3 regions of the Cytobacillus sp. FSL R7-0696 genome follow, and region 1 is predicted to be linked to each of the others. Evidence: riboswitches for the same ligand, from Rfam matches in the RefSeq annotation. Region 1 holds a riboswitch; each other region holds the start of a gene.
The links. A riboswitch is a leader RNA that binds a small molecule or an ion and turns the genes downstream of it on or off. The one in region 1 is predicted to bind cobalamin.
Positions count from the first base shown of each region.

Region 2: it holds a riboswitch for cobalamin, as region 1 does, so the genes downstream of both, MKX29_RS19035 (ribonucleoside-diphosphate reductase subunit alpha) here and MKX29_RS03345 (hypothetical protein) in region 1, are expected to answer to the same signal.
Region 3: it holds a riboswitch for cobalamin, as region 1 does, so the genes downstream of both, MKX29_RS20770 (acyl-CoA dehydrogenase family protein) here and MKX29_RS03345 (hypothetical protein) in region 1, are expected to answer to the same signal.

Region 1 is NZ_JBBOWA010000001.1:642,338-650,367, reverse strand. Features, by position in the region: gene MKX29_RS03370 (MetQ/NlpA family ABC transporter substrate-binding protein) at 1-778, shown strand, start outside; gene MKX29_RS03365 (aminoglycoside phosphotransferase family protein) at 855-1,724, opposite strand; gene MKX29_RS03360 (hypothetical protein) at 1,814-1,999, shown strand; gene MKX29_RS03355 (MFS transporter) at 2,059-3,270, opposite strand; gene MKX29_RS03350 (MarR family winged helix-turn-helix transcriptional regulator) at 3,288-3,731, opposite strand; cobalamin riboswitch at 3,960-4,162, shown strand; gene MKX29_RS03345 (hypothetical protein) at 4,326-4,601, shown strand; gene mmgD (citrate synthase) at 4,546-5,667, shown strand; gene prpD (2-methylcitrate dehydratase) at 5,684-7,123, shown strand; gene prpB (methylisocitrate lyase) at 7,137-8,030, shown strand, end outside.
Region 2 is NZ_JBBOWA010000001.1:3,678,257-3,686,286, reverse strand. Features, by position in the region: gene MKX29_RS19035 (ribonucleoside-diphosphate reductase subunit alpha) at 1-2,166, opposite strand, end outside; cobalamin riboswitch at 2,332-2,509, opposite strand; gene MKX29_RS19030 (heavy metal translocating P-type ATPase) at 3,041-5,461, opposite strand; gene copZ (copper chaperone CopZ) at 5,545-5,754, opposite strand; gene MKX29_RS19020 (metal-sensitive transcriptional regulator) at 5,768-6,103, opposite strand; gene MKX29_RS19015 (H-type small acid-soluble spore protein) at 6,247-6,429, opposite strand; gene hmpA (NO-inducible flavohemoprotein) at 6,692-7,846, opposite strand; gene MKX29_RS19005 (Rrf2 family transcriptional regulator) at 8,021-8,030, shown strand, end outside.
Region 3 is NZ_JBBOWA010000001.1:4,059,206-4,067,235, reverse strand. Features, by position in the region: gene MKX29_RS20785 (enoyl-CoA hydratase/isomerase family protein) at 1-651, opposite strand, end outside; gene MKX29_RS20780 (CoA-acylating methylmalonate-semialdehyde dehydrogenase) at 674-2,131, opposite strand; gene MKX29_RS20775 (NAD(P)-dependent oxidoreductase) at 2,128-3,039, opposite strand; gene MKX29_RS20770 (acyl-CoA dehydrogenase family protein) at 3,054-4,721, opposite strand; cobalamin riboswitch at 4,922-5,106, opposite strand; gene MKX29_RS20765 (YhgE/Pip domain-containing protein) at 5,391-7,202, opposite strand; gene MKX29_RS20760 (efflux RND transporter permease subunit) at 7,189-8,030, opposite strand, start outside.

The DNA of each region.
Region 1 (8,030 bases):
AACAGCATGTGGCGGAGGTTCAGACACGAGTGGAGAAAAGGTGGATGAAACGAAAGAACTAAAAATTGGCGCTACTGCCGGTCCTTATAGTGATATGTTGAAGAAAGCTATTGTACCTGGTCTAGAGGAAAAGGGATATAAAGTAACTGTCGTAGAGTTTAGTGATTATATCCAACCTAACAAAGCTTTAAATGAAGATGATATACAAGCTAACCTTTTCCAACATACAATTTATTTGGAGAATTTCGAGAAAGAAAATAACATGGACTTAACACCATTAATTATTGTACCAACAGCCCCAATGGGGATTTACTCGAATGTGTTTAATTCAATTGATGAGATTAAAGACGGTGCAACCATTGCCATTCCAAATGACCCAACGAATGCAGCACGCGCTTTAAATACGTTAAATGACGAAGGTTTAATTACGATTGATGAAAACGCCGATCCACTAACAGTATCTGAAAAAGATGTGAAGGAGAATAAAAAGAATTTAGTTTTTCAACCGATTGAAGCAGGACAATTACCAAGATCTCTAGAGGGTGTGGATCTAGCTGCAGTTCCAGGTAACTTTGCGTTGGCAGCCGATATGGACTTATTAAGTGCATTAACACTAGAAAATATGCTTGATGATTATCGCAATGTGGTTGCAGTTAAAGCAGACTTTGAAGATAAACAATATGCGAAAGACTTAAAAGAAGTGGTTGAGTCTGCAGAATTTGAAAAAATTATCGACGAAGAGTTTCAAGGATTTGGAAAGCCAACGTGGATGGAATAACGAAGTAATAACAAACAAGAAACCGGACAAATTTATATGGATTTGTTCGGTTTCTAATCATAGTTGTAGAATACTGTTAAACTGATCTGTGCATAATTTGTATTTTGGTCATTCCTATATTTATGGATTGTCGAACAGCTTTTTCATCTTGGTCATTGACGTTTTTCAACCATTCGTGAAATATTGGTTGTAAGCCATAAAAGGAAGTGACTCTTCTATACATTTCATCTTTATTGAATTTTGTTTGATAAGATGCGAGAGCTTCTTTAGTGAATTGATCTCCGAAATCCCAATATAGCCCTGCAAAGTCAAACGCCGGGTCCCCTATTTGCGTATCTGTAAAGTCTATAATTCCTGATATCTCCTTTTTGCTTGGATGATAAAGGATATTGGCACTTGTTAGATCACCATGAATCACGACTTTTGCTTCTTTAAATTTTGACACCGCTAAAAACATTTTATCAATTTCTTCTTTTTCTGCGTCTTTTAAGAACGGAAATATTTTTTTAATCAGGGCTTGATGTAATTGCTCCCAATAATTTTCACTATGTAGTTCTTCTATATTACATTTCTTTGCTTCATCTATATCCAGACGATGTAATTCTGTAAGAAATGTTCCTAGCCGCTTGGCTTCATATAAAGGAGGAGTAATCAATGAATGAGATAATGCTTGTCCTTTAATAAAGTGGTAAAAAACACCAATCATTTGTCCGTCTTTATTATAAAATGGAAGATAATTTGGTATTTCAATAATTGAAGAAAGATATGAGAGCTGGTGAAGTAGCTTTATTTCCTTTTTTATTTTCACTAATACTTGTTTTGTTTTTGGTATTCGGATGACATATCTTTGATTGACAATATAGATATGATGATCCCAACCAGAATGATTGCTTTCAATCTGTATTTCCTGAAGATGCGGGAGATGGTTTTTAATTAATTCCTTCATGGAACAGTCTCCTTTTTTATTATTTTGTATAAATCGTTTTTTTGAGGGGGAAAATAGGCGAGACATCTTATAAAAGGGGAGTGAATGCAATGGAAAAAAAGTATGATAATCAAGTGGATGAGAAAATTATTGCTGCTCAAAATGAAGCTCAACAATACAATCAAATGGATACAGAATTAGAACAGTCAGAAGAAGTACAAGCAGCAATGGAGAAAAGTTATGAATATGAAGTGAAGAATCAACAACCGACATATGAACCGAATAAACCATTTTAAGTAGAAAGAAGAGACTTCCATTACTTGGAGTCTCTTCTTTAATTATAGCATACCTTATTTTACATTGATGCTGTTTGATGTGCTTGTTTACTCCCATTGTGTTCGATTCGTCCATAAACTAAAAAGTAAAGAATAATTGAAGCAATTGACACAATCCCCATGTAAATGTATAACATACTGTAGCCTGTAATAGGAATCAGTAAACCTAATAAATAGGGTCCAAAACCTAAACCACCATCGAGAAAGATAAAGAAGGTGGAAGTAGCTAGCCCCATGCGATGGGGTGGCGTTAATTTGATCGCAATCGCTTGTGTACAAGACTGCATATTTCCAAAGCCTAAGCCAATCAAAGCCCCCGCCACTAATAGCATAACACCATTTGCTGAATTACTAAGTAAGAATAGACCTACGCCAAATAAAATGAACGCTGGATACATCACATAATTTGCCCCTTTGCTGTCCATTAACCTACCAGTGAAAGGACGGGATAGTAAGACAGCAATGGCATAGACAAAGAAGAAAAAGCTAGCAGCACTTACTAAGTCCTTTTCAATTGCATAAAAGTTAATAAAAGACAAGACGCTTGAATAACAAAATGCGACTGTTAATGTGACGAGTGCAATTGGAAGTGCCTTTGGTTCAATAAAGCTAGATAATTGAAAACCAGATGATTGAAATTGAGCTTTCTGATCTTCAGTTAACTCTTTCACATTCACCGTTAACCCGATAAGTAGGCCAATAATACCAAGAATCAAACAAAAAATGAAAATCGTATGAAAAGTTGTGTATTGACTCATTAACATACCGATAAAAGGTCCTATTGCTGTAGCTAAAGTATTACTCATACTAAAATAGCCGATTCCTTCACCTTTCCTTGTTTGCGGAATAACTGAAGCGACAATTGTACCACTTGCTGTACTTGCCATCCCTAATGTTAAACCGTGGATAAAGCGGGTAATAAGTAAGAAATTGACATCAATTTCAATAAAATAAAGACTTGTTGATAAACTAAATAATAGTAAGCCAATGATTAAAGTCTTCTTCCGTCCAATACGATCAATATATTTACCTATAAACAATCTTCCTACCAATGTTCCTATAATAAATATGCCAGTAACTAAGCCAGCTTGGCTGGCGGTTGCATGATGTGCTTCAACGGCATACACGGCAATCGTAACCATTAATAAATAAAACACTAATGTTAGAAAAAAGTTTACGGAAGAAACGGTGATAAAGTCCTTGGTCCATAATTTTTCTTTTGTTGAACTCATTTTCTTTTTCTTCCTCCTTACAAATTGCTTTTAATAATATCAAAAATACGAATACATTCTTCTTGTTCTTCAGGTGTGATTCCCTCTAATATTTCCATTTCGAACTGATCAATCGGAATGCGGATTTTTTTGTATATGTGCTCACCTTCGTTCGTTATTTTCATTTTCTTTTCACGTTTATCCATGCTTGGGATTTTTTCTACATATCCATATTCCTCAAGCTGATTTATTGTCCTCGTGACTGTTGGCTTTTCAACACCTTGATACGCAGCAATCTCTACTAAAGTTGTTGGACCAAAATGGTAGAGATAATAAAGGATTGTCCACTGTGCCCGTTGTAATTGATGTTTCGTTAATAAGCTGTTCAGTCTATTCTCAAAAGGGCGATAAAGCATCATAAAGTGATGAAAGAACCTTTGGCTAGCAATAATAATATTCACCTCATTTAAAATAGTTATCAATGGTAACTAATATACTATAACAAAAAGCCGTCTTGTCTGTCTATGGGCGATAGCTTTTTTTCTGTAAAATGGTAAATGTTATGTTAAAATTGTATTTCTTTTAAGATATGTTTGTAGGCGACATTTAAATTGTTATAATAAAAAGTGTTAATTTTAAAGTGAAAAGTAGTGCGATTAAGAAAATAATTGTCAATTTTCTAAAATATTGATATATTTAAATAGAACAACTTAATATTTTCAAAAATAGGTGTAAATAGAATGCTAGCTTGTCTATTTACTTAAAAGGGAAGTACGGTTGGATTCCGTCGCTGTCCCGCAACTGTATTTGCGAGTGATATGAAAGATACCACTGTTTCCTAAAATTGGAGATGGGAAGGTTTCGTATCATGTTGACCATAAGCCAGGAGACCTGCCTGTTTAGTGTAAACATCAATTCCTACGTGGATATAGGAGGTGTTAAGTACGGGTAATGAATACATGCCAAAGTCGCATGTTTATTTTAGTATTCGTTTGAACTTAACAACTTCTTTCTAGAAGTTGTTTTTTTAATGGATTGATATGGTAAAAAGGTGAGCAAGAACGGAGGAAAAAGCTTTGTTTGGAACCGTTCCTTATTATGTGAACATAATGAAATCAACGATCATGATGAACAGCTATTCTGCTGAGAGTTATAGTTTAAGAAAAGTATTAGATCAGTATAAAGAAGACATCCGAACACTCTCTGTAGAAGAAGAGAAGATCCAAATATATTTAAGGAATGCTGAAAGGGCTTACAGCATTGTCAGGCATGATGTAATTGGATGGGAGGAAAATGATTGTGAGCATGGAGGAGAAGTATATACCAGGGTTAGAGGGAATCATAGCTTCTGAGACCGGCATCTCATTTTTAGATACTGTTCATGGAGAGATTGTCATAAAAGGTTATGACTTAATTCAACTTTCAAAAACGAAAAGCTATTTAGATATTATCCATTTACTTCTAGAAGATCAATTACCAACAGACGAGGAAAAAACTTCATTAGCTAATACGTTAAAGTCCTATTATGAAATACCGACGGCCGTCATGGAGGTTTTTACTCATTTGCCAAAAGGAACACATCCAATGGATGGGCTCCGCACTGGCATCTCGAGCTTGGCTGGATATGATACGACCTTAGAAGATAGGTCGAAGCAAGCAAATAAAGAAAGAGCTTATCGCCTACTTGGAGGAGTTCCGACAATTGTAGCTAACAGTTATCGTATATTACAAGGTCTGGAGAGAATTGAACCGGATAAATCCCTATCGTATAGTGCCAACTTTTTCTATATGTTAACTGGTAGAGTACCTTCCGATTTAGAAGAAAGAGTATTTGACCAGTCATTACTTTTATATAGTGAACATGAAATGCCAAACTCAACATTTACAGCAAGAGTAATTGCTTCTACACAATCCGATCTATTTGGAGCGTTAACGGGTGCAGTTGCAAGTTTAAAAGGTAGCTTGCATGGCGGTGCGAATGAAGCGGTTATGTACATGTTGAATGAAGCGGAAAGTGTCGCTGGCTTGGAAGGCCTCTTCTATAAAAAACTATTTAAAAAAGAAAAGATTATGGGCTTTGGTCATAGAGTTTATATGAAAAAAATGGACCCAAGAGCATTAATGATGAAGGAAGCTCTACAGGAGTTATCCATACAACATGGAGATGATTCGTTGCTTCGAAAATGTGAAGCAGGAGAAAGAATCATGGAGCTAGAGAAAGGGCTATACCCTAATTTAGATTATTATGCCGCACCGGTTTATGGCATGTTAGGGATTCCTATCCCACTTTACACACCGATTTTCTTTAGTGCAAGAACGGTTGGTTTATGTGCCCATGTCATTGAACAGCATGAAAACAATCGCTTATTTAGACCGCGGGTCATTTATTCAGGTGCACGCCATACCTTACCAAATTGAGGAGGAGTACGAGTAAATGCTGAAAACGAATGAAAAGGTTGAAACCGATGCTATTTTAACGAAAATTGCTGATTATGTATTGGATTATGAAATAACAAGTGAAGAGGCTTATCGCACAGCACATTATATCTTGCTCGATACAATTGGTTGTGGAATATTAGCGCTTGATTATCCTGAATGTACCAAACTACTTGGTCCTGTTGTGCCAGGAACGGTTGTACCTAATGGAACAAGAGTCCCTGGTACATCATTTGAATTAGATCCTATTAGAGGTGCATTTAATATTGGCTGTATGATTCGCTGGCTGGATTACAATGATACATGGTTAGCTGCTGAATGGGGGCATCCTTCTGACAACCTTGGTGGCATTTTGGCAGTTGCAGATTATTTAAGTAGGCAACGTCTTTCAGTGGGTAAAGAGCCAGTTAAAATGATTGAAGTCCTGGAAATGATGATCAAGGCTCATGAAATTCAAGGAATATTAGCGCTAGATAATAGTTTAAATCGCGTGGGTTTAGATCATGTACTGTTTGTTAAAGTGGCAACAACTGCTGTTACGGCAAAGATGCTTGGTGCAACAAAAGAAGAAGTGATTCATGCACTATCACTTGCATGGGTGGATAATTCTGCATTAAGAACATATCGTCATGCGCCAAATACGGGTTCAAGAAAATCATGGGCTGCTGGAGATGCGACAAGTAGGGGTGTTCAGTTAGCTATGATGGCAGTAAAAGGTGAAATGGGCTATAACAGTGTCTTATCTGCACCTAACTGGGGATTTGAAGACGTTCTGTTTAAAGGGCAAAAACTTACCCTACAAAGAGAGTTCAGTGCTTATGTAATGGAAAATGTATTATTTAAAGTTTCTTATCCGGCGGAATTTCACGCGCAAACTGCAGCAGAGTGTGCCGTTTCACTTCATCAAAATGGTGATGTAGGTGATTTAAACGATATCGATCGAATTACGATTACCACACATGAATCAGCGATTAGGATTATCGATAAAACAGGTCCATTACATAATCCAGCTGACCGCGATCACTGTATTCAGTACATTACAGCTATTGGTTTATTAAAAGGAAATATTCGCGCTGAGGATTATGAGGATGATGTAGCTAGCGACCCCCGAGTAGACAGCTTACGAGAGAAGATGGAGGTTGTGGAAGATCTGCAATACTCGAAGGATTATTTAGATCCGAACAAGCGCTCAATCGCTAATGCTGTTCAAATCTATTATAAAGATGGAACTTCTTCTGAGAAGATTGAATGTGAATATCCATTAGGTCACCGATTCCGCCGTGACGAAGCGATTCCAAAAGTATTGCAGAAGTTTGAGTATAATATTAAAACTCATTTTTCTAACAAGGCACAAACAAGCATTGCTGGAGCTGTTTCCGATCAAGAAACGTTAAAAGAGATGCCAGTGAATGAATTTATGAATTTATTCTTAATCTAGGAGGGGATGCAAGATGGCATGGATTGTTCATAAACCTGTGACTCAACAAGATTTAGCTGAGCAATTTCGTTCAAAAATGCTAGATAAGAATATATTGCAAATACCTGGGGCACATGATGCAATGGCAGGCTTAATGGCAAAACAAGCAGGCTTTCATGCTTTGTATTTATCAGGCGCTGCATATACGGCAAGTAAAGGACTGCCAGACTTAGGTATGGTTACATCTGCTGAGATGGCAGAGAGAGCGAAAGAAATTATTCGAGCAACTAATTTACCATTACTTGTTGATATTGATACGGGGTTCGGTGGGATATTAAATGCGGCAAGAACAGCTGTGGAAATGCAAGAAGCTGGAGTGGCTGCTGTGCAGATAGAGGATCAAAAGTTACCGAAAAAATGTGGCCATTTAAATGGAAAACAGCTAGTAACATCAGAAGAAATGATACAAAAAATTAGAGTGATTAAAGAAGTTGCCCCTCATCTAATGATAATAGCAAGAACAGATGCACGAGCGGTGGAAGGACTTGATGAAGCGATTGAACGAGCGAAAGCATATGCAGAAGCTGGAGCGGACGCTATTTTCCCGGAAGCATTAAAAACGGAAGAAGAGTTTAGTCTATTTTCACAAGCGATTTCAATTCCTTTACTAGCAAATATGACTGAATTTGGTCAGACTCCCTACTACTCAGCGGATGAATTTTCACAAATGGGCTTTCAAATGGTTATCTACCCTGTTACTTCATTAAGAGTGGCAGCGAAGGCATATGAAAACGTTTTTAATATCATTAAAGAAACAGGTTCACAAAAAGATGCGCTTGCTAATATGCAAACAAGAAAAGAACTATATCAAACAATCAGCTATGATGATTTTGAAGAATTAGATGATACATTAGCAAAAACAATATTG
Region 2 (8,030 bases), 3.0 Mb from region 1:
AGAACGTAAATAATACGTTGTTTTCAGCCTGTTTTTCCATGCCGATACGTGAAGATCTAATAATTCTTTTGCTTTAATCGTATTTTTAATATATAGATTAAATGACACAGCTTGGTCAATATGCTTTTGACGTTTCGCATTTTGAGCAATGCTCCATTTTTGATCGATATGGTAAGCAGATTTATAGTACCACGTCGTTTGAGCGTTTAGGTCTGGTGCAGTTACAGGAATACGATAGTCTTTTTTCTCTTCTGAGTATTGCTTGTTGAAGATTGGATCAATACTCGGTGTGCTACCTGCAATTAATGCAGTTGACGCATTAGGTGCTATCGCTTGTAAATAGCCGTTTCTAATTCCTTTTGCTTTCACTTTTTCCATTAGTCCTTGCCAATCAAGTTCGCTATCACCATTCAGGTAATCTCTTTTTTCGAAATAGGCACCTGTATGCCAATCTGAACCATTGAATGCTGGGTAGGCTCCCTTTTCCTCAGCTAGATTCATAGAACTTTCAATCGTTAAGTAAGCAATCTTCTCGTAAAGTCGGTCTGCAAATTCTAATGATTCAGGGCTTTCCCAAACGACCTTATTAGTAGCTAATAAATGATGCCAGCCGAAAGTACCTAAGCCGATCGCGCGATATTTTTTATTCGTTAACTGCCCTTGGATAACAGGGATTTTATTAATATCAATTACATTGTCTAGCATTCTTACTTGAATAGGAATCAATCGTTCTATGACTGCTTCATTCACTGCTTTGGCAAGGTTAATAGAAGACAGGTTACATACGACGAAATCACCAGGTGTTTTCTCGATGACAATTTTACCATCTTTTGTATACTCTTCTACTCTTGTTGTTACACTTTGATTTTGAACGATTTCAGTACAAAGATTTGTGCAATAGATCATGCCAGCATGTGCGTTTGCATTCATACGGTTCACTTCATCCCGATAGAACATAAATGGTGTTCCCGTTTCTAATTGACTGCGCATGATAGACTTCATAATATCGATAGCAGGAATTTCCTTCTTCGATAGCTCTTCATTATTGACGCATTCTAGATATTTCATTCTAAAAGTACCTGCACCAACTTCTTCATCATAATAATCTTCTAATGAGAAGCCCATTTTTTGTCGAACTTCATGTGGGTCAAATAAATACCAGTTACTACGCTCTTCTACTTTTTCCATGAATAAATCAGGTAGACAAACACCGGTAAATAAATCATGTGTACGTAATCTTTCATCACCATTATTTAACTTTGCATCAAGGAAAGAAAAGATATCCTTGTGCCAAACGTCTAGATAAACGCTAATTGCTCCTTGCCTTTGTCCAAGTTGATCGACACTTACAGCTGTATTATTTAGCTGTTTCATCCATGGAAGCACACCAGATGAAGCGCCTTTGAATCCTTTAATCATACTGCCTCTACTACGAATCTTACCTAAATAAACGCCGATTCCACCACCATTTTTAGATAGTGCAGCAATGTCTGTATTACTGTCATAAATCGAATCTAGACTATCATCAACTGTTTCGATAAAGCAGCTAGATAGTTGTCCCCAGTTCTTACCTGCATTGGATAAAGTTGGTGTAGCTACAGTCATAAATAAGTTACTCATTGCCCAGTAAGCTTCTTTTACTAATTGCAACCGATTTTTTTCTTCTTGATGCATAAGAATCATTGCAATAACCATCCAGCGTTCTTGAGGCAACTCAAAAATTCTCTTTTGGCGATCTTTTGCTACATAACGATCGGTAAGCATTTTAATCCCGAGATAAGTAAAGAGCTGATCTCTTTCAGGGACAATTTCTTTGCCTAATTCATCAATTTCTTCTTTTGTATAACTAGATAATAAAATAGGACTATAAATCTCAAGATCACTTAATTGTTGAATTAAAGTATGAAAATCACCATAGGCCTGGCCACTGTACCCTCGGTTCTCCGCTGCTTGTTGATAAATCTTCTTTAAATATAAATGGGCAGCCACATATGTCCAATCAGGTTCATTAACATTTATGTAAGAAAGACATTCTAGTATTAACTGATCATAGAAACTATCTAACTCTAAGTGATTTAATTGTTCCGCACGCTTTTCTAACGCACTAATTGGTAAGTTGTTGAATTGTTGATATAATTGTTCAAAATTGACTGTCGTATCAATCATTGTTTTCAAATTTCTTCCTCCTTCAAACTATTTCTATCAAATTTAGGCATAAAAAAAACCGCCCCAGTTACACCTTGAGCGGATCAAACGACAGTATAAATACAAGTGTACAATAACACTCTTTTCATCAACTGTCGTTTCATCTTCTCAAGCCCCGAAGAATTGAAACTTATGATTAAGAAGGCAGGTATCCTGGCTTGTGTATCAATCTACTAAGAGCCTTCCCATTCTTTCAAAAGAACAGTGGTTTCCTCTTTTCGTCACACTTACAGTTGCGGGTACAGCTCCGGCTTATCCGGATTCCCATTTTAAGTCCATTTGGACTCCTTCAACCAATTACTATATGTAGTTGTCGAGAAGTAAAAAAATAACTATATATTGTATCTGAGATTGTATGAGTAATCATATCACATCATTTCATAGAATACAATTTATTTCTTTTATCTAAATTTAAAATATACGTTTCGTTCTTTTAGCGGTAAATTTGAGACCATAATAAATAATAGCATTTCTTATTTGTGTAAAAAAGTCTTGAAATCCATTAAAAATTGTTCAAGCTGACCAACTCTACTTTTTTACCTTCAAACGAGTAAGCTTAAACCAGAAAAGTAATAGTTTTTTGGTAAATAAATTAAAAAATCGCAGAAGTATTGAAATAAATTCAATGGTGGTAAAGTTGTGGGTCAAAAAATCTATATAAGTATATGCCATATTAAAAAGAAAATAATTTACCTCAAGGGACAAATTTTTTTATCCATCTCCTACATACCTTCTATAAAAAGAGAAAAACAAACTAACTATTTAATTAGCTTGTTTTTCTCAATCAGTTTTTTGATAGAATGTTTTATAGAAATTCATACGTAACTTGTCATCTTTATCTTACACGTTGCAAACGAAGTGCATTTAATACAACGGACACAGAGCTAAACGCCATCGCAGCACCTGCTAACCATGGTGCTAAGAAACCCGCAGCTGCAATAGGAATACCGATTGTATTATAACCAAACGCCCAAAAAAGATTCTGTTTAATATTACGAATGGTTTTTTTACTCATCATGATTGCATCGGCAATACTATTTAGATCACCACGCATAAGTGTAATGTCTCCTGCTTCCATGGCAATATCTGTTCCTGTACCAATAGCCATGCCGATATCGGCAGTTGCTAATGCTGGGGCGTCGTTAATACCATCTCCTACCATCGCTACCTTTTTCCCTAGACTTTGCAGCTTTCTTACTTCTTCTGCCTTCGTTTCTGGTAAGACTTCTGCAATGACTTTTGATATACCTACTTCTTTAGCAATAGCTTGTGCGGTTAACTGGTTATCTCCAGTCATCATAATAACTTCTAACCCCATATCATGTAGCCTTTGAATCGCTTCGTTTGATGAATCTTTTATCGTGTCAGCTACAGCAAGAAGGCCTTTTGCTCTACCGTTAATAGCCACAAGCATTGCTGTTTTCCCTTCACCTTCTAATTCTTTCATTTGTTTCGAGAACCAAGAGGAGTCTATCCCATTCTCTTCCATTAATCTAACTGTACCAATCAGTACATCTTTTCCTGTAACTTTCGCAGAGATACCATAACCTGGTAGCGCTTCGAAATATTCACTTTTTATTTTTTCTATATTTTTCTCCTCTAACCCTTTCACAATGGCTTCAGCAAGAGGGTGTTCAGATGACTTCTCACTCGCAGCAACAATGGAAAGAAAATGGGCCTCATTTGTTCCAGGCTCGACTATGATATCGGTTAATATAGGCTGACCATTTGTAACAGTACCTGTTTTATCAACCACAACAGTTGTAATTTCATGTGTCATCTCGAGATGCTCTCCACCTTTAAATAAAACACCCATCTCTGCTGAACGGCCAGACCCTGCCATAATTGAAGTAGGTGTCGCTAATCCTAGTGCACAAGGACAAGCAATAACGAGCACAGCAATCATTTTTTCTAACGCACTAGCTACATCACCCGGTTGCAAGAAAAGAAACCATATAAAGAAGGTAACAAGGGCAATAGCTACCACAATGGGAACAAAGATGCCCGAAATCTTATCGGCTAACCGCTGAATAGGTGCTTTCGACCCTTGTGCTTGCTCGACTACTTTAATAATTTGCGCCAGCGCTGAATCTTTTCCAACCTTTGTTGCTTCAACGGTTAAATGACCATTTTTGTTTACAGTTGCTCCAATTACTTCATCACCAGCTTTCTTATCAACTGGCACACTTTCTCCTGTTAACATTGATTCGTCAACAGCTGAATGTCCTTCAATGATTACTGCATCTACAGGAATTCTTTCACCAGGCTTAATGATAACCTTATCGCCTTGCATAACTTGCTCAACTGGGACAATCGTTTCCTTCCCTTCTTTTACTACAACGGCTTTTTTAGCCTTTAAATTCATTAATTTCTTTATTGCTTCTGATGATCTTCCTTTTGCACGTGCTTCAAATAATTTCCCTAACAAAATAAGGGTAATAATAATCGCACTCGTTTCATAATAGAGCTCAACATGATGACCATATGTTGCATTCATCGATTGTAATGTTAGAAACAAACTATAAAAGTAAGCTGCAGAAGTACCTAATACAACAAGTACATCCATATTCGCGCTACCAGATTTCAATGATTTATATGCACCAGTATAAAATTGCCAACCGATAATAAATTGTACAGGTGTCGCCAAAATTAACTGTATCCAAGGGTTCATTAAAAAATCTGGTAGAAAAATGAATGAGGTGAATTCAAAATGCCCAACCATCGTCCAAAGTAATGGTAGAGAAAGGATAGCAGCAGCGATAAATTTCCTTTGCTGCTTTTTAATATGCGGTTCCCTCACATCATTTGCGCTGGCAGTTGTTTTTAGCGAAGCGCTATACCCAATCTTATCTACCTTTGCAATGATTTCCTCAACTGAAACCTGTTCAGGATTGTATTCAACAGTACCTGTTTCTAAAGCTAAGTTCACGTTTGCCTGCGCAATACCGGGCTGTTTATTTAAAACTTTTTCTATTCGCGCCGAACAAGCAGCACATGTCATTCCTGTAATATCAAACTCAGCTTTCTCTAAAACAACTTCGTAGCCTAGATCTTTAATCTTCTGCTGAAATGCATGTTCCCCTACTTTTTGAGGGTTATAGGAAATGGTTGCTATTTCAGAAGTGAGATTCACATTCGCTTCGTTTACACCATCCATTTTACTTAACCCTTTTTCTATTCGAGCAGAACAGGCAGCACACGTCATTCCCGTAATTGGCAAATGAATTTTTTGGTGAGAATCGTCTTGATTAGACATATGCTCCTACCACACCTTTCTTTCAATACTATACCCTACTACCCTATACAAACACTTAAAATAAATCGTGCAAAGCTGCACGATTAAGATTTAACTTCATAACCTTGATCATCAATTGTTTCTTTAATTTGATCAAGCTTTACAGATGAAGCATCAAAGGCAACTTTGACTTCTTTTTTATCTAAATCTACTTTGACCGTGTCTACTCCTTTAAGTTCACCAACACTACTTTCTACCGCTTTCACACAGTGACCACAAGACATTCCTTCTACATGTAAAATTACGTTTTCCATGTTTAAAATCCTCCTATTTTTTCATTAATTTTTGAATTGTAATAAGAAATTCATCTAACACTTCTTCGTCACCTTCATTTATCCGATCAATGACACACCCTTTTAAATGACCTTCAAGTAAAATTTTAGCGACACTATTTAAGGCAGATTGTGTTGCGGATATTTGTGTAATCACATCATCACAATACGTATCTTTTTCAATTAGACCTTTAATACCTCGAATTTGTCCTTCGATACGATTCAATCGAGTGACTAAATTCTTTTTTACTTTATCTGAATGATGACTGCGTCTATCTGCATGCTCTAGGCACATTGTTTCTTCTCTTACCTTATCTTCTTCATATCCCATTGAATCGCCTCCCTTACACATATTATATTATACCCCGGTACCCTATGTAAAGTGAAAGAAATTTTAAATATGGTTCATTTCTCCACTATAAATAAAAAGGTAGGTAGCAGTATCTACCTACACTCTAACATGTTGAATTGTAATTACACTTCATTAAGGTCTGAAATATCTACTTCTGTTCTTTCTTCTAAAGGAATTCCTCTTAAATGAACAGTAACTGTTTTATCATCTTCATGTAACTTATCTATCCATACAGAAGTTCCATTGTATTGAACTTCTACATCACTCGATGATGAAAGTATTTGTTTTATCCTCTTTGTTTCCATATGATTCACCTCTCATAATTGATAAATATATTCTTTAACATTTTAGCCTTTTTATACATTTCGAAAGGAACTCATTTGTTGATGAAGGACTTCTCGACAATATACAATTAAGGTTACTAAGAGATGAAAGGTCTTAACAATGGATTGATTTTAATTTATTCCCTTATATCGTGTAAGTTGAAAGGGAAAAGGCAAAATTAATAAACAGAAAAGAGATGAGTTTTCATCTCTTTTCTACTGAAATATTTCAAAAGCTCTTCTTTTACATATTGATCTTTTCTTTTAGAGGAACGGCTGGACCAAACAGTTCAAGATGAATATGCGAATTTTCCACACCTAACATCAATAATTGTTCTTTCATATTTTCCATAAAATTGATAGGACCACATAGATAGTACTCTGCTTCTTGACTAATATGTTGCTTTAAATCCTCACTATCTAATCTGCCCACGTCATCACTATATTTTACTAGGAAACGCCCCTTTTCAATTCCTGCTATCAACGGCTTCACTTCATCTTCAAACGCATGTACGTTTTTGTTCTTACAACTATGAAGGAAACTTACTTCTCGCTTTGTCCCTTCTAATGCATGAAGCATACTCAATAATGGTGTGGTTCCAACACCACCACTGATTAATACCACGGGTGTCTCTGCTTGGGATGATAATACAAATTCACCAGCTGGTGCACTAACATCCAAACTGTCTCCTATTTGCACATGGTCATGTAACCAGTTTGAGACTTTACCCTGTTCTTCTCTTTTGACAGATATACGATACGTCTTTTCTGATGGTTTACCTGATAAGCTATATTGACGGTTATGGTCGTACTTTTCGCCAGCTATATTTACCCGAATCGTTACATACTGGCCAGGTTGGTGGGTTGGTAAAGTCATACCATCATTTGGCTCTATATAAAAAGAAGTGATAAGATCACTTTCAGGTACCTTATTTACTACTTTAAAAGATTTAAATCCAGCCCATGCTGATGCATTGTATAACTCTTCTTCTGTGGAAATAAAGATACCGGCAATCACTTCATAAGCCTCTGCCCACGCCGTAATAATGTCTTCTGTTGCTGCATCACCTAGAACTTCTTTTATCGCTGCTAATAGATGTTCCCCGACGATTGGATAATGCTCCTTCTTAACCCCTAAGCTTCGATGCTTATGAGCAATTGTAGCAACTGCCGGCGCTAATTCTTCTAAATGTTCAATATGGTTAGCTGCTTGAAATAATACATTAGCGAGGGCTTTAGGCTGTCTTCCCTTCTCTTGATTAGCATGATTAAAAATGTTAAGTAGTTCAGGATGTTCAGCAAATAATCGTTTATAAAAATGCGTTGTGATAGCGGTTCCATGAATTTCTAATACGGGTATGGTTGATTTGATGATTTTAATCGTCTCTTGTTTTAACATTAATATCTCCACCCTTTCAATTTAAAAGCAATATTTTAAATACATCTTTAAAATATACCGTTTCCAAATTTAAAGCAATATTTTAAATACATCTTTTAAAAAGTTGTCACAATTGGTTCCATATCAAGCAATATGTATAATAGAACTATTAATAGAAAAAAGGTGTGATTCATAATGCGTCTTA
Region 3 (8,030 bases), 3.4 Mb from region 1:
GAGTAAATCATTCAAGTTATAATCGTGATTTACATCTAACCAATTCATATTCTCTAGATTTTCTAAGAGGGAGTTAAATTGTTCACTCTTGATGAAATAATCAGCTCCTCCTATGTAGAGAACATCAGATGCATGTATCGTCTCTGCCGTCAACGCTAAATAACGGCCAATATAGCCTGGAGCTTTGTTAAGGAAATAGGCTGCACCGACATCAGGGAAGAAGCCAATATTCATTTCAGGCATGGCCCACTTCGTCCGTTCAGTTACGATACGATAGTTTGCCCCATAAGTCAGTCCAACTCCCCCGCCCATTACAATACCATCAAGATAAGCAATAATGGGCTTTGGATAGTCATAAATTAATTGATCTAATTCATACTCCTCTTTAAAAAATTGCATTGCCAGACTTTTATTTTTTTCATTCAAGCGGGCATCGTATAAAGCTTTTATATCTCCACCTGCACACAAGCCTTTTTCTCCTGCTCCTTTGATCAGAATTATCTGTATGTGATTATTGTTTTTCCATCGCAGTAACTTTTCTTTAAGTGGTTGAACCATTGCTAAAGAAAGTGAGTTTAGCGCTTTCGGACGGTTGAGTGCAATCACACCTAACCCTTTATCATTTACTGTGAAGAGTACTTCATCTGTCATACAATCTCTCCTTCCATTTTTTTTAAAACCAACGTTCAGTTACGACTTTCTTTCTTGTATAAAATTGAACACCATCTTTTCCGTTAGTTCCTAAATCTCCATAAAATGATGATTTGTTACCAGCAAAAGAGAAAAACGCCATAGGAGCAGGTACATTCACATTTACACCAATCATACCTGCATCAATCTTCTCCCTGAAAATTTGTGCTTCTTTACCACTAGATGTATAAATAACAGCTCCATTGGCAAATTTTGATTGGTTCGTTAAGGCGATACCATCTTCAAATGTTTTTACTCTAACGACACTTAAGACCGGTGCAAAAATCTCATCTTGCCAAATTTTCATATCGGATGTTACATTGTCAAATATTGTTGCACCTACATAATAACCATCTTCTGTCGTCTCTGTATCCCTACCATCTACGATTAAATTGGCTCCCTCTGAAACCCCTGAGGCGATATATTGTAACACACGGGATTTATGAGTGTCACGAATGAGTGGTCCAACAAAATGCTCTTCAAACCGGCCATCCCCGACAGTAAGTTTTTTCGTTTCTGCTACAAGTAGGTTCATAAAATCATCTGCTATATCTTCTACAACGGCTACCACAGAACAAGCCATACATCGTTCCCCACTACTTCCAAACGCTGCGCCAATAACACCTTGAACCGTTTTTTCTAGATGACAACTAGATGTTACAACTGCGTGATTTTTCGCACCAGCTAATGCTTGTACTCTCTTTCCGTGAGCGGTGCCAGTTTGATAAACATGTTTGGCGACCGGCTCTGACCCAACAAATGAAATTGCACGAATTTCTGGATGATCTAATAAGCGATTAACCACGTCTTTTCCTCCATGTACAAGGTTTAGTACCCCTTTAGGAAAACCTGCCTCATAGAATAACTCTACGAGTCTACCAGCCAAGATCGGCGTTCTTTCAGAAGCTTTCAGTATAAATGTATTCCCACAGGCGATTGCCAGAGGAAACATCCATAAAGGAACCATCATTGGAAAGTTAAAAGGAGAAATCCCAGCAACAACACCAAGCGGATAGCGCCAAATTGAGCCATCTATCCCTTCGGCAATACTAGGAAGTGCATCTCCCATCATTAAATTAGGAGTGGAGGTTGCGAGTTCAACGACTTCAATTCCTCTTTGTACCTCACCACGCGCATCCTTTAATGTTTTTCCATTTTCCTCTGTAATAATTTGAGCGAGGTTTTCTTTTTCCTCTTTTAACAAATGAAGATATTGGTAAAGCAGACGCGCTCTATTTGGGACGGGTACTTCAGCCCACTTAGGATAGACCGCAGCAGCAGCTTTGACAGCTAAATCAACATCTTCTTTACCAGAAAGGGGGACGTAAGCAATAATTGTCCCATTCGCCGGGTTCGGTACGGCTTCCACTTCCTTACTGCTTGAATCAACCCATTCACCATTAATATGGTTTTTCATTGTTGGAATTTCTGTTTTAATCATTCCTTCATCCCCGTTTCTTTCGCATTTTTTGTTTGATCATTTTTCACTTTTTCATAAAGAACAGCCATATCTTGGCTACCATAACCCTCGTTTTCAGCATTTTTGTATATATTTAATAGTAATTCACTAACTGGCAATTGCAATTCGTGTTCCTTGGCTAAATCAAGCGCGAAACCAAGATCTTTATTTAATAGCTGCAAGGTAAAACCGGGACGATAATCTTCGTTCGCGATAAAACTTTTATAGTTTCTTTCATATATCCGACTTTGGCCGTAGCTCACATTCAACATCTCAAATAATTGTGCTAAATGAATGTTGCTTTTTTCTGCCAGATTTAAGGCTTCGCTTACACCAGCAGTATAAAAACCGATAAGTAAGTTATTGATTAATTTGACTGCAGTTCCGCTTTCAATTCGTTCATTCACATGAAAAATATTCTCTCCAAGAATATTTAACAATGGTTGGGATTGCTCGAAAGCTTGTTTAGGACCACCGACCATAATGGTTAAAGTACGATTTTCAGCACCGATTACACCCCCACTGACAGGAGCAGCAAGAAAATGAATGCTCTTCTTTTTTGCTTCTTCTGCTAATTTTTGATTCAAGCTAGGAGCAACCGTACTTGTATCAATCAGGACAATGCCTTCCCGTCCTTTTGTAATCAATCCTTCCTCACCTAAATAGATTTCTTCCACCGCTTTCATTGATGGTAAGCTTGTGAAAATAAAATTTACTTGCTTTATGATATTATTGATAGATAATCCAATCACACCTCCCGACCTTAGCAATGCCGCTTCAGCATCTTTGTTGAGGTCGACGCCGTACACTTCATTGCCTTCTGATAATAAGCTTTGCGCCATCGGTAAACCCATATTCCCTAAACCAATAAAACCGATTTTCTCACCCATCATTTAAGCTCCCTTCATTTCAGTAATTTTGGTTGATCAATAAGTATTTGTGCTAATTGCCTTTTTTTCAATAACAGATTGCTGTAGAGTGGGATTTGGTAATTTTCAATGTTTGCGAATGCAACGAATCGTTCTTTTTCATCAAGTATCGCTGCTGAAATCAGGCTAATCGTTTGTTGTTTCAAATATTGAAAGCATTGTTCGCATATAATATCAGTCGCTAAATCTTTCCACTTTTGATTTTGTTTTCGATGTTGCAGTTTTGATGTCCGCATATAAGTCGATTCCATTGTGTATAGTTCTGTGATGATATTAGCTAAAAGACGTGCATACTGCTGTTCCCTATTTATATCAATCTTTGCATTTGAAACCGCTTCCAAAGACAGCGATAACAGTTCTTTTCCTAACTCAATAAATTGGCTGTTTCTATCTTGGTGTAATGGTGTAGGGGTATTGATTGTGATATCTTTAGATGAGTGTTTGTGAAGTAAGTTTTTTGCTATGGTTAAGCGATTGATTTCGTTTGTTCCTTCAAAGATACGACTGATTCGAGCATCCCTATATAGTCGCTCAACATCGTAATCTCTCATATAACCGTATCCACCGTGAATTTGAACGGCCTCATCTGTTACATGCCCAAGCATTTCAGAGCATCGTACTTTGTTTATGGCACATTCCATTGCGAATGCTTTTAAAGAGGTGATTCCTTCATCTGTTGGAGCTTGATCAATCATATCTGCTGTGCGATAAGCGGCACTTTCACTTGCATAAATAGATGTCACCATTTCAGCTAATTTTTCTTGTATCAACGTAAATTCAACCAGCGCTCTATCAAATTGTTGTCTCTCTTTCGCATAGCTAAGAGAAAAGTTGAAGGCTTGTTTAGCTGTGCCAATATTCGAGAAAGCTAGCTTCAATCTAGCAAGATTTAATATATTCATGGCAACTTGATGACCTTTTCCTTTTTCTCCTAGTATATTAGCGGATGGCACAACGACATCTTCCAATATAAGAGTAGCTGTTGATGATCCATGAATACCCATCTTTTCTTCTTCTGCACCAATAGATACGCCTGCTATGTCTTTTTCAACAATAAAAGCAGTCATCCCGTCATTTGTTTGGCAAAATACAACAAACACATTTGCTATGTGAGCATTGGTAATCCATTGTTTTTCCCCATTTATTATCCAACTATCACTCTTGCTGTTGTAAATAGCTCTTGTTTTCGGTGAAAGTGCGTCCGATCCAGCTCCTGCTTCCGTTAAGGCATAAGCACCAATCCAATCCCCGGAGATGAGTTGTGGTAAATACTTTTGTTTTTGTGCTTCTGAACCAAAATAAACATACGGTAATGTGCCAACACCTACATGAATATTATACGAAACACTAAAAGCCCCACCGTATCCTATCTTTTCAGCTATAAGCCCGGATAATTTTTTACCAAGTGCAAACCCGCCATAATCCTCAGGTACATCAATAGCTAGTAGACCTAGTTCCCCTGATTTTTGAAACAGATTCTTAGCCACTTCATAGTTCTTTTTTTCTAATGAATCTATTTGGGGCAACACTTCATTCTTAATAAATAATTCTGCCGTTTGTGCAATGAGTTGTTCCTCTTCAAGAAAATCTTCAGGAGAAAAAATATCTCCCTTTTCTTCTAGCGTTTTTTTTAGCTTCGCCATCGTGCACTCCCTTTACATCTTTCCATCTCCTTTGATTGAGCGCTTGCTCAAATCAGTAGCAAGAAGCAAACCACCTTCAAAAAAAAACAACTCCTGTTAAAAGAAGTTGTTAAGTAACGAGTGGACAAACAAATAAACATGTGTTGAGTAATATACATGTTCTTCTATCCGCACTTAACACCCCCTATCCGCGTAGGTAATGATGTTGGCTAAAACAGGCAGGTCTCCTGGCTTATGGTCGTGGCGGATTTGTTCCTTCCCTATTCAATAATGAATAAGTGGTTATGTACAATCCGCTCGCAAATACAGTTGCGGGACAGCACCGGAGTCTAACCGGTTTCCCTTTTAAGCTTGATGAACAAGCACCTGTTTATTTAGCTTATTTAGTTTCACACTAACAATATATCAATTTTTCGGAAAATTTACAATTTATTTTTTAGAATATGTATTCTCAGCTTAAAATGATGAAAAAGTTAGGCTCTTTATCATTTTTCTTCCAACCACAATATAAGCTAGAGTCATTGATTAAATCCACTCCTACAACCCGAGTAGAAGAAAGCCTAATTCTTCATTTTGACCGATCGTTTGATGTAACATGAAAGGTTTATATAAATTTACCACCAAAAAGAGAAACACGCCTCCTAGATTGCAGTGGCGTGTTTTTCAAGTTTACTTAAATAAGTTAAGAAGTTTCTCGAAGAATCCTACTTTATCTTTTGTTTCTTTTACATCTTCTTTGTTATCTTTAATTTTAATCTTATCTGTTTGGATGACAAATTGGACTAGTTCCAACTTTTCATTATTTTTATCTGATACAAAAGAAATTGGCTCATAATCAGATTTATCATATTGCGATATCATTTCATCCACTTCTTTTGTCACCTCATCAGGAATGTCTTTAGTTGCATCATGTAATTGTCCAGTTCCATTATGAAGCGAGCCAGCTCCTTTGGTTAGTTGCTCAGCTCCAGATAGAGAACCGCTAATTCCTTCATGGATGTCACTATATGATGTACTTAATTCAGAAACACCGCCTGTATAAGCAAGTAACCCTTGGTGGAATTGATTATAGTTAGATACCATTTCTTCAACACCAGATGTCAATTGTTTTAACCCTTCATCAATGTCAATTTGAAGAATAGATTCGTCTATATTAGATGATATTGCACGAAGGTTACCTGCTGCTTCTCTCATTGATTGACTAAAGGTTGATAGCGGTTCAACCATGTCTGTAAGGTTATCTTTGGCTAGTAGTAGAACTTCTTGAGCAGCTTTTGTCCCTCTATAGGTTTCTACCAATTGATCAATTACCTCTTTATCCGCATTACTTTCATATAATTTATTTATCTCTTTATCTGAAATTTGGTTATCTGGTATCTGCTCCAGAGCACGATTGATTTGTGTTTTTACCTCATTATAATTAACAACTACTTGGTCTACATCATTTGCTGCTTGTTCTAGATTATCCGCTACCTCAGGCAGATCGATTGTTACATTCTCGAGTTCCCCAATACCACTTACGCCACTGGCTTGTTTCATCTCATCTTTAATCAAAGATAAAGTATTATTTATTTGTGCTGATCCTTCTGTTAATTGGTTACCAGACTGACTTAATTCATTTAGTCCTTTTTTATATTGTGCAGACCCACCCTCTAAAGACCGTAAGCCTGATGATAGTTCATTCATTCCTATTGCTAAGTCTCCGACACCATGATGAATGTCACCAATTGCCTCAGTTAATGAGTGAAACTCACTCGTCAATTCTTCAGTATCTGGGCTATCAATGGCAAGTGAAGCAGGTAAAGCAGATATTTGCACACCTTCTGTTTCAAAATGATTTGTTTCTGCCTCAATCGTAAATACTTCTTCCTGCTCCGGCATAACGGTAAAAGTGAGCTGCTTATCTTTGCCGGATTGTGCAACAGTGGCATTCTCGGCTTTTATCTCCTTGAATTTTTCAGTGTTCAGCGGTACGCTAATTTGCAGCATATAATTTTCAGAGAATGAAGAACGCTTACCTTCATTCGCTTCTACAGCAATTTCCATTTTTATATCGCCCGATTTACCAGCTAAATTTTCTGGTTCAACCTTTTTATTATTAAGGTAATAATTTATTGTAAAACGCCAAGGTAACTCAAAGTTATTTGGTAAGTTTCCTTGATAATAGTAATTTTCTTCTTTTGCTTGTAATGTGATCTGATCATTTTCTTTGCTAATTTTTGATGTGTCAGTTAGATTTTTAACCTTTTGGTAATTCCCAAAATCTTCTATCACACCAGGTTCTATCAGTTCAAACGAATTGACAACATATAATTCGGTTAGGTTACCGTCTGCTAGCAAGTTAGCATAAATCACTTCATTTTTGTTTGCTACTTTCCCTTTACTCATTCCGCCTTTAACTGTTTGTGATTCAGCATGTATATTCATCACAGGAAAGAAAAATAGGGAAGCAGTGATAAGCATCCATTTAATGATCTTCATGTTTTTCCTCCTTGTTACTAAAGTCCATTTGTAGAGATGTTTTTTGAATCAATTTATCACATAGTAATAATAATGCAGGTAGAAAAAGGATAACGAGTAAAAACGCGAGCAATGCTCCTCTACCTAATAATAATCCAATAGAACCGACGATTGGATTTGAAGAAGTTAGCCATAATATAAATCCGACACTAGATAAAATGGAGGCAGACACGATAATGGAAAATAATTTCTCATCAATTGTTTTTCTCATCGCTTGTTTTGGAGAAAGTTTTCCACGATTATGCTTATAAGTCTCTGTTAATAAAATGGCATAATCGACCGTTGCTGCAAGCTGTACAGTGCTAACGATGAGATAACCAATAAATACTAATGACGTATCGGTAAAATAGGGTATGGCGAGATTAATCCAAACAGAAGATTGTATTGTTAATAATAAGATAATCGGTAATGATAATGATTTGAATGTGACAAGTAACACGAATCCAACCGCGATAACGGTTAAAGTATTTACTAAAGAATTATCTTCTGTAACCGTTGATTTCATATCATAAAGTGCAACACTTTCGCCTAAAGTTAACGCTTGATTACCAAAATACTTAGTACCTATTTCCCTTATCTCTTCTACTAATTGAAAAGGAATATCTCCTTCTGTTCCTGCATCAGTATTAATGATGATTCGACTGTAATTATTGGATAAGAATTGTTCCTTTGCTTCCTCCTCTAAATATTCTTGCGGAATAGTCGAACCAACCATATTCGTGTAGCCAATTACATTTGAGACATGGTCAACCTCTTCAATAGATGCAATCATTTCTTTTTCTTTACCTA